DNA from 2 places in the Streptomyces sp. NPDC107500 genome. Region 2 is predicted to be linked to the other one. Evidence: riboswitches for the same ligand, from Rfam matches in the RefSeq annotation. Region 2 holds a riboswitch; the other holds the start of a gene.
The links. A riboswitch is a leader RNA that binds a small molecule or an ion and turns the genes downstream of it on or off. The one in region 2 is predicted to bind cobalamin.
Positions count from the first base shown of each region.

Region 1 (4,375 bases), on a different contig from region 2:
GACATGGCTCCCGACGAACTCCTCGGCCACCTCGACGAACTGGTGACCGGCCTCGACCGGGACCGCGCCGAGACGAGCAGCGGTTCGGACATCGTCGGTGCCACCTGTCTCTACGCCGTGTACGACCCGGTCTCCGGTGACTGCACCATGGCCCGCGCCGGGCATCCGCCGCCGGCCGTCGTCCGCCCGGACGGCAGCGTGGACTTCCCCGAGCTGCCGCCCGGCCCTCCGCTGGGCCTCGGCGGCCTGCCCTTCACCCCGGCCGAGTTCCGGCTCCCCGAGGGCAGCCGGCTAGTCCTGTTCACCAACGGGCTGGTGACGGGCCGGGGCCGGGACATCGAGGCGGGCCTCGACCAGCTCCGCGGGCGGCTCGCCGGTGCGGACCGGACGCCGGACGAGACCTGTGCCGTGCTGCTGGACGCGCTGCTCCCCGACCGCCCCGACGACGACATCGTCCTCCTGGTGGCCCGGACCCGGGCCTTCCCCGCCGACCGGGTCGCCGAGTGGCACGTGCCGCGCGACCCCGCGGCCGTCGCCGGCGTCCGGGCCGACGCGACGCGCCGGCTCGCCGAGTGGGGCCTCGAGGAGACGGCGTTCACCACCGAGCTGATCCTCAGCGAGCTGGTCACCAACGCCATCCGGCACGCGGCCGAACCGGTGCGCGTCCGGCTGCTGTTGGACCGCAGCCTGATCTGCGAGGTCTCCGACGGCAGCAGCACGGCACCCCACCTGCGCATGGCCGCCACCACCGACGAGGGAGGCCGCGGCCTGTTCCTCGTCGCCCAGTGCGCCACGCGCTGGGGCACCCGGTACCACGCGCAGGGCAAGGTCATCTGGACCGAACAGTCCCTGAACGCCCTCGACCCGGACGGCCCCTGACCGCCCCCCCTCAGTCCGCCAGGCAGCAGTCGCCGCACTTCGAGCCGTTCGGCGCGCGGTAGTAGAGACAGCAACTACGGCGCCGGAACGTGAGATCCGGTCCGGTGATCTCTCCAGTGCCCACGAGCCGTCCGGTGTTCAGCAGCTCCGTGGTGAGGCCGGTGAGCGGCTCGCGCAGCGCGGGGTGCGCCGCCAGCAGCGCGCGGGCCGCCTCGACGAGCGCCGAGGCGGCGTTGCCGTCCAGCAGCCGTGGCGCGACCTTGACGCGGAGCCCTTCGGCCAGCGCTTCCAGGTGGGCCGTCACCTGCCGGTACACCGCGAGGGCGGCGGACGGACGTGCCGTCCTGCCGCGCAGGCCGGCGGGACGGGGCATGCGCAGGGCCGGGCCGTCGTCGGCCCGCTCCAGCCGGCTCAGGTCGAGGACGATGCCGTGCAGGAGTACGCAGGCCAGGGCGGGCGACCAGAGGCGTGCCGCGTGACCCAGGTGGGCGATGGACACGCCAATCCGCGCTTCGGGCGCCCGGTGGCGGTGCGCGACGGCCTCGGCGAGGTCGGTGAAACCCCGCGCGTAGGAGTGGCCGACCGGATGCCAGCCCGCATCCGCACCGCCGACGCGCAGGACGAAGAAGCCCCCGAGGGCGGCCACGTCGTGCAGGGCGGCGGTGACATCGGCGGGTGAGGCCTGAACGTTTCGGGACACCGGTCGCTCCTCGTGAGCGCCGAGTCAGGCGGCCGGGCCGCGGCGCGGGGGCGTGATGGCGTACAGGTCGAGGATGTCGGGCCGCGGTGCGACACCGGGGCCGCCGGCGCGGACCCAGTCGGCGATGTCCTCGGTGGCGTCGGGGTCGTTGACCAGTCCCAGCCAGACCGGACGGGCGCCGGCGGCGCGGCCCGCCGCGGAGGGCTGGACGACGATCACGTTGGCCTGTTCGCACACGTCGAGGCAGTCCGACACCCGCACGGGCACCAGGGCCCGCAGACGCGCCGTCTGCGCCGCGTGATCGACGCCGATGATCTTGGGGGTGCCGCAGCAGCAGTCCCGGCAGACGACGACGCGGGCGGGCGTCGGGTCCGCGGGTGCGCCGGGCGTCGCTCCGGCCGGGCCGGTGTGGGCGGGCATACGGCATCGTCCCTCTCCCCGGGGAGATCCGCCCCGGTGGTCCGTCGAGGAGGCGACCGCGTGAGTCTCCTGGCTCTCGGGTCGTCGCTCGCCCCACCCCTTCCCACCCGGTACGGGCAGTGGTCGTGTGGGGGCTCGCTCGCCGATCACAGTGGCGGGACCGCGCCGGATTCACACCGGCTTCCTCGGGCCGCCGTCGCCCAATTGCTCCGGGCATCCTCGCATCCCGGCCCCGGAGCTGTCAGCGGGGCCCCGCTCCGCGCACGGGCACCGCGTGCCCGCTGAACACCCGCGCTTTGCGCCCTGCCCAAAGGAACGTAATATCGCCAGGTCATAGCCGCGACGGGAGACAGGAAGCCGGTGCGAATCCGGCACGGTCCCGCCACTGTGACCGGGCGTCACGCCCTCGACCTGCCCCGCGCCCACCGGCCGGGCAGCCGGGGGCCGAAGGCCCGGGAGTCAGGACACTGACCTGTCGCGGGCCCGATCCGAGGAGCGCGGACTCCCCAGGAGGCTTACGTGTCAGCCCTGTTCTCCCCTGCCCGACGCCGCCGGAGCCTGCGCGGCACGGCCGCGGCGCTCGCCCTGTCGGCGGCCCTGGTGACCGCCGGATGCGGCTCGTCCGGCGGCGCCGACGACTCCGGCCACGACGGTTCGGCATCGGCGTCGTCCCCCGCGGGATTCCCCGTCACCATCGACAACTGCGGTGTGAGGACGACGTACGACAAGCCGCCGTCCCGGGTGGTCACCATCCATCAGCACCCCGCGGAGCTGATGCTCGCGCTCGGTCTGAAGGACCGCATGGCCGGCACCGCCTTCCCCGACTCGGCCGTCCTGCCGGAGCTGCGGAAGGACTACGAGGCGATACCCGAACTCGCCGAGCGGGAACCGTCGTTCGAGAAGATCCTCGACACCGAGCCCGACTTGGTCTACGGCGGCTACGGCAGCGCCTTCGCCGAGAACGAGGGCCGCTCCCGCAAGGCCTTCGCCGACGCGGGCATCGACACCTACCTCAACCGCGAGTACTGCGGCAAGCAGAGGGTGACGATGAAGGACACCTACGCCGAGATCCGTACCGTCGCGAGCATCTTCGGCGTCCCCGACCGGGCCGACAAGCTGATCGCGGACCTGAAGAGCCGCGTCGCCAAGGCGTCCGCCGCGGTGAAGGGCGAACCGGAGGTGCCGGTCTTCGTCTACGACAGCGGCGACAAGAGCGCCTTCACCGCGGGCGGCAAGGGCCTGGGCACCGACCTGATCCGGCTGGCCGGCGGCAAGAACGTCTTCGGCGACCTCGACGAGGTGTTCGGCGACGTCTCCTGGGAACAGGTCGTCGAGCGCAGGCCCGAGGTCATCGCGATCTACGACTACGCCGGAGCCGGCAGCGTCGAGCAGAAGAAGAAGTTCCTGCTCTCCCAGCCGGCCCTCGCCGACGTCCCCGCCGTCAGGAACAAGCGGTTCGTCGTCCTGCCGCTGACCGCGACCCTGGTCGGCATCCGGTCGGCGTACGCGGTCGGTGACCTCGCCCGCGGACTGCACCGCGAGAGCTTCCGGTGACGGGCACCGCCACCAAGGCGGTAGCCGAACCGGATCCCTCGGCCGCCCGGTCGCGCCGGGCGGGGCGTACGACGATGGCGGGGACGTCACTCGCGCTGGCGGCCCTGCTGTTGGCGTCCGTGACGGCCGGACTGGCCATCGGCTCGGTCCAGGTGCCACCCGGCCAGGTGTGGGGAATCGTGACGCACGCCCTGGGCGCCGACTTCACCCACCCGGACTGGTCCCGCGCGCGGGAGACCATCGTCCTCGACGTACGGGCGCCGCGCGTCCTGCTGGGAGCGGTGACCGGTGCGGGTCTCGCGATGGTGGGCACCGCCCTTCAGGCGCTGGTCCGCAACCCGCTCGCCGAGCCGTACCTGCTCGGCGTCTCCTCCGGCGCCTCCCTCGGCGCGGTCTCGGTCATCGTCTTCGGCGTCGGCTTCCTCGGCCCCCTGTCGCTGTCCGCCGCCGCGTTCGCCGGCGCCCTCGGCGCACTGGTGCTCGTGTACGCCACCGCCCGCACCGGCGGGCGCATCACCTCGACGCGCCTGGTCCTGTCCGGGGTGGCGGTCGCGGCGGTGCTCACGGCCGTCCTCGACCTGCTGCTGCTCACCACCGACCGCGGCAACGAGGCCCGGGCGGTGCTCGCCTGGACCCTGGGCGGTCTCGGCGGCGTCACCTGGCAGACCCTGTGGTTGCCGGGACTGGCGGTGCTGCTGGGCATCGGCGTGCTCCTGGTGCAGGCCCGCAACCTCAACCTGCTGCTGGCCGGTGAGGAGGCGGCGACGACGATGGGCCTGGACGTCGCCCGCTTCCGGGCCCGCATGTTCGTGCTGCTGTCCC
Region 1 covers NZ_JBVJPF010000007.1:246,777-251,151, forward strand. Annotated here, with positions in the region: gene ACZ67M_RS27620 (SpoIIE family protein phosphatase) at 1-879, shown strand, start outside; gene ACZ67M_RS27625 ((2Fe-2S)-binding protein) at 890-1,579, opposite strand; gene ACZ67M_RS27630 ((2Fe-2S) ferredoxin domain-containing protein) at 1,604-1,999, opposite strand; cobalamin riboswitch at 2,062-2,186, opposite strand; cobalamin riboswitch at 2,311-2,489, shown strand; gene ACZ67M_RS27635 (ABC transporter substrate-binding protein) at 2,519-3,553, shown strand; gene ACZ67M_RS27640 (FecCD family ABC transporter permease) at 3,550-4,375, shown strand, end outside.
Region 1: another riboswitch for cobalamin. It lies ahead of ACZ67M_RS27635 (ABC transporter substrate-binding protein); the one in region 2 lies ahead of ACZ67M_RS18410 (ABC transporter substrate-binding protein).

Region 2 (4,375 bases):
GGACGCCCGCCGACCAGGCGGGGCTGGCCGCGCGCAGGATGCGCAAGGTCCTGGACGGCGAGAGCGACCGGGAGGCGGTGCTGGCCAGCTTCGTCACCGGCCTCGACCCGGACGACGAGCGGCTGCTGCGCGACCTGCTCGGGCACGCGCACGGCGCGGAGGACGGCTGACACCGCCATGGGGGTCTTCGTCTTCCTGCCACTGGTCCTGCCGCTGACGGCATGGCCCGTCGCCCGGCTGGCCGAGCAGCGTCTGCACCCGCGCACCGCGACCAGGCTGCTCACCGCCGTCGCCGCCGTCATGGCGCTGTGCAGCACCGTGTGCCTGGCGCTGGTGATGGTGGTCGGCACCGCGCAACTGCCCGGCAACCCGCTGCCCGACGGCTGGTCGGACCCCGAGGTGCGGGCGGCGGTGCCCTACGACGAGGTCGTCGGCAAGGCGGCGATTCCCGCACTGTGCGCCGTTCTCCTGGTCTCGGCCCGGGCGCTGTGGCGGCACGGCCGGGTGCGTCGCCGGGCCCACCGCGCCCTCGCCGGACTGCGGGGCACCGGCGTGGCCGTACTGCCGGACGACGTGCCCTACGCGTACGCGCTGCCCGGCGGAGACCGGGACCGGGTGGTGGTCACCACCGCACTGCTCGACTGCCTCGAACCGGCCGAGCGGCGGGCGCTGTTCGCCCACGAGCGGGCCCACCTCGCCGCCCGCCACCACCGCTTCCTGCTGGCCGTCCGGCTCGCCGGGCTGGCCAACCCGTTCCTGCGCCCCCTGCGCACCGCCGTCTCCTACACGGCGGAACGCTGGGCCGACGAGGAGGCCGCGAAGGCTGTCGGCGACCGTCGCGCGGTGGCGACCGCGATCGGCAAGGCGGCCCTCGTCTCCCGGGGCACCCCGGTCGCGACCCTGGCCGGCCTCGCGGCGCCCGGGCCCGTGCCGCGCCGGGTGGCGGCCCTGCTGGGTCCAGCGCCCGCCGTCCGCACCTGGCCCTCGCTGTTCACCTCGGTGGGGCTGGCCGCGTGGGCCGCGGCCGCCGGAACGGCCGTGTCGGCGATGTCGTCGGCGAACTCCGCCGTCACCATGTTCCTCATCCTGCGGGCCGCCACCCCGCTCTGAGTCCCCGTCACGTCGACGGCACCCTCCAGGGAAAACCCCTGTTCACAGAGGTGCCCGAGAAACTTCCCCACTCGATCGGGTGACCGGCCAATCCGGAAGCCGCCCTGCTCCGGATTCCCCGTGTGAGGGAAGAACCGGGACCACACCGACAGCGGACCGCCCGCCTGCGCTCCCTGCCTGCGATACGCAGGGCGGCTCGGCCTCCACGCATATAGGAACCGCCCACCGGGCGGACAGCTCACCGAGCGGACCATCGCTCCACCTCGACGCGCACCACGCTTCAGATCACACCATCGCTCCACATCACTACATCAGCGCTGCCTCAGTGCTGCCGATTTGCAGGGAGATATCCATGAACGCCCGTATCCGTCGTTCCGCCGTCGCCGTCGTCGCGGCCGCCGTCCTGCCCCTGTCGCTGGCCGCCTGTTCCGACGACGGCGACAGCGGCTCCTCGGACTCCGCGCAGGCCGAGTCCTCGGCCCCCGCGGCCACCGACGACAAGTCCGAGGACACCTCGGGCGGCATGTCCGGCGCCGACGAGCCCTTCGGCCCGGCCTGCTCCACCGTGCCGAAGGAGGGCGCCGGTTCGTTCGACGGCATGGCGAAGGACCCGGTCGCCACCGCCGCCTCGAACAACCCGGCCCTGTCCACGCTGGTGTCGGCGGTGAAGAAGGCCGGTCTGGTCGACACCCTCAACAACGCCGAGAACATCACGGTGTTCGCGCCGACCAACGACGCCTTCGCCAAGATTCCGAAGGCCGACCTGGACAAGGTCCTCAACGACAAGGCGATGCTCACCGACATCCTGACCTACCACGTCGTGGGCCAGAAGCTCGCCCCCAAGGACCTGGAGAACGGCTCCTTCGACACCCTGCAGAAGTCCAAGCTCACCACCTCCGGCTCGGACGAGGCCTACAAGGTCAACGACTCCGCCAACGTGGTCTGCGGCAACGTCAAGACCGCCAACGCCAACGTCTACATCATCGACAGCGTCCTGATGCCCAAGAGCTGACGCGGTCCGGCGCCTTGGCGCCGGGGGCGGGTGAGGAGGCCGCCCGCCCCCGGCGGCGTGAGGGCCCTGTGGTAGCTTGCGGAAGCCAGTCGAACCCACCTGGTGGGTCAGGGAATCCGGTGCGAATCCGGAGCTGACGCGCAGCGGTGAGGGTGACGGGCGGGACACGGGCCACTGGGCGGCGGAGGCCGCCCGGGAAGGCGTCCCGCCCGGTCGATCCCGAGTCCGAAGACCTGCTGGCACCCGCGCCGCGTACGGCGCGGGACGCACCGTACGAACGGGCTTCGCGTACGAGCCCTCGACGCCAGAGGATTCCCCTTGCCCGCCTCCTCGCGCGCAACGCGCCCCGTCGGCCTCCGACGCCTCCCCGCCTCCCGACGCGCCCTCCGCGGCCTGGTGCCGCTCCTGGCCGGCGCCCTGCTGGCCGCCGGCTGCGGTTCCGGGACGGACACCGGCGACGACTCCGCGGCGCAGGACGCGGCCGGCTACCCGCGCACCGTCCGTGACTGCGGCCGCGAGGTCGAGGTCGCCGCACCTCCGCAGCGAGCGGTCTCCCTCAACCAGGGCACCACCGAGATCCTGCTCTCCCTCGGCCTGGCCGACCGCATGGCGGGCACCGCCACGTGGACCGACCCGGTGATGAAGGGGCTGGGGAAGGCGAACGCGGGTGTGCCCCGCATCGCCGACGACATGCCGTCCTTCGAGACGGTCCTGGACGCCGAACCCGACTTCGTCGCCGCCTCCTTCGCCTCCACCCTGGGTACCGGGGGAGTGGCCACCCCCGAGCAGTTCGGCGAACTCGGCGTGCCGGCCTACCTCTCCCCGTCCGACTGCGTCGGCAAGGACAACAGCGGCGACGGCGACGGCGTCCGCAGCGAGCCCTTCACCATGGACACCGTCTACCGCGAGGTCCGCGACCTGGCCCGGCTGTTCGACGTCGAGGAACGCGGCGAGAAGCTGGTCGCCGACCTGAAGGCCCGGGTGAAGAAGGCGACGTCCGGCGTCGACGCGTCCGACGCCACCCTCATGTACTGGTTCGCCAACTCCACGTCGCCCTACATGGGCGGCTGCTGCGGCGCCCCCGGCGTCATGACCCGCGCGGTCGGGGCGAAGAACGCCATGGACGACACCCACGACGAATGGCCGCAGGTCGGTTGGGAGACCGTCGCCGACCGCGACCCCGACGTCCTCGTCCTCGGCGACCTCACCCGCAAGTCGCAGACGGCCGAGACCGCCGCGAAGAAGATCGAGTTCCTGGAGTCCGACCCCGTCACCCGGAACATGACGGCCGTCCGCGAGAAGCGGTACGTCCTGCTCAGCGGACAGGCCATGAACCCCACCATCCGCACCGTCGAGGGCGTCGAACAGGTGGCGGCCGCGCTGCGCGAGTACGGCCTCACCAAGTGACGTCCGCGAGCCGGGCGGCATCCGAGAAGCGGGCCGCGTCCGAGGAGCGGCCGGCCCCGGGCATACGCACGGCAACCGGCCGCCGTGCCTACCCCCTGTGGGCGCTGACCGGCGTCGTCGCCCTGTGCGCCTCCGTGGCCGTCGCCGTGACCATCGGCCCGGCGGACATCGGCGTGGCCGACGTGTGGTCCGTCATCGTCGCCCACCTCGGCGCGGGCCCCGCCGCCGACGTCACCCCCATCCGCGACGGCATCGTCTGGGACCTGCGGCTGCCCCGGACCCTGCTCGCCGCGGTGTGCGGCGCCGGACTCGCCGTGTGCGGCGCCGTCCTCCAGTCCCTGCTGCGCAACCCGCTCGCCGACCCCTTCGTGCTCGGCGTCTCCTCCGGTGCCTCGACCGGCGCCGTCCTGGTCGTCGTGCTCGGCGTGGGCGGCGGCGCACTGTCCGTCCCCGGCGGGGCGTTCCTCGGCGCGGTGTGCTCCTTCGCGCTGGTGATGCTGCTCAGCCACAGCCTCGGCGGCACCCCCGACCGCGTGGTCCTCGCGGGAGTGGCGGCGATGCAGCTGTTCTCCTCGCTCACCTCCTTCGTGGTGATGACCGCGGCCGACTCCGAGACCACCCGCGGGGTGCTCTTCTGGCTGCTCGGCTCGCTCGGCGGGGCCGGCTGGACGGACGTGTGGACCGGTACGGCGGTCCTGCTGCTGGTCCTCGCCGTGTGCCTCGGCCACGGCAGGACGCTGGACGCCTTCGCCTTCGGCCAGGACGCCGCGGCCACCCTCGGCGTCCACGTGGCCCGCACCCGGCTAATCCTGCTGTGCGCCACCGCCCTGCTCACCGCCGCCCTGG
Region 2 covers NZ_JBVJPF010000004.1:426,612-430,986, reverse strand. Annotated here, with positions in the region: gene ACZ67M_RS18425 (BlaI/MecI/CopY family transcriptional regulator) at 1-170, shown strand, start outside; gene ACZ67M_RS18420 (M56 family metallopeptidase) at 178-1,110, shown strand; gene ACZ67M_RS18415 (fasciclin domain-containing protein) at 1,463-2,122, shown strand; cobalamin riboswitch at 2,192-2,377, shown strand; gene ACZ67M_RS18410 (ABC transporter substrate-binding protein) at 2,441-3,529, shown strand; gene ACZ67M_RS18405 (FecCD family ABC transporter permease) at 3,526-4,375, shown strand, end outside.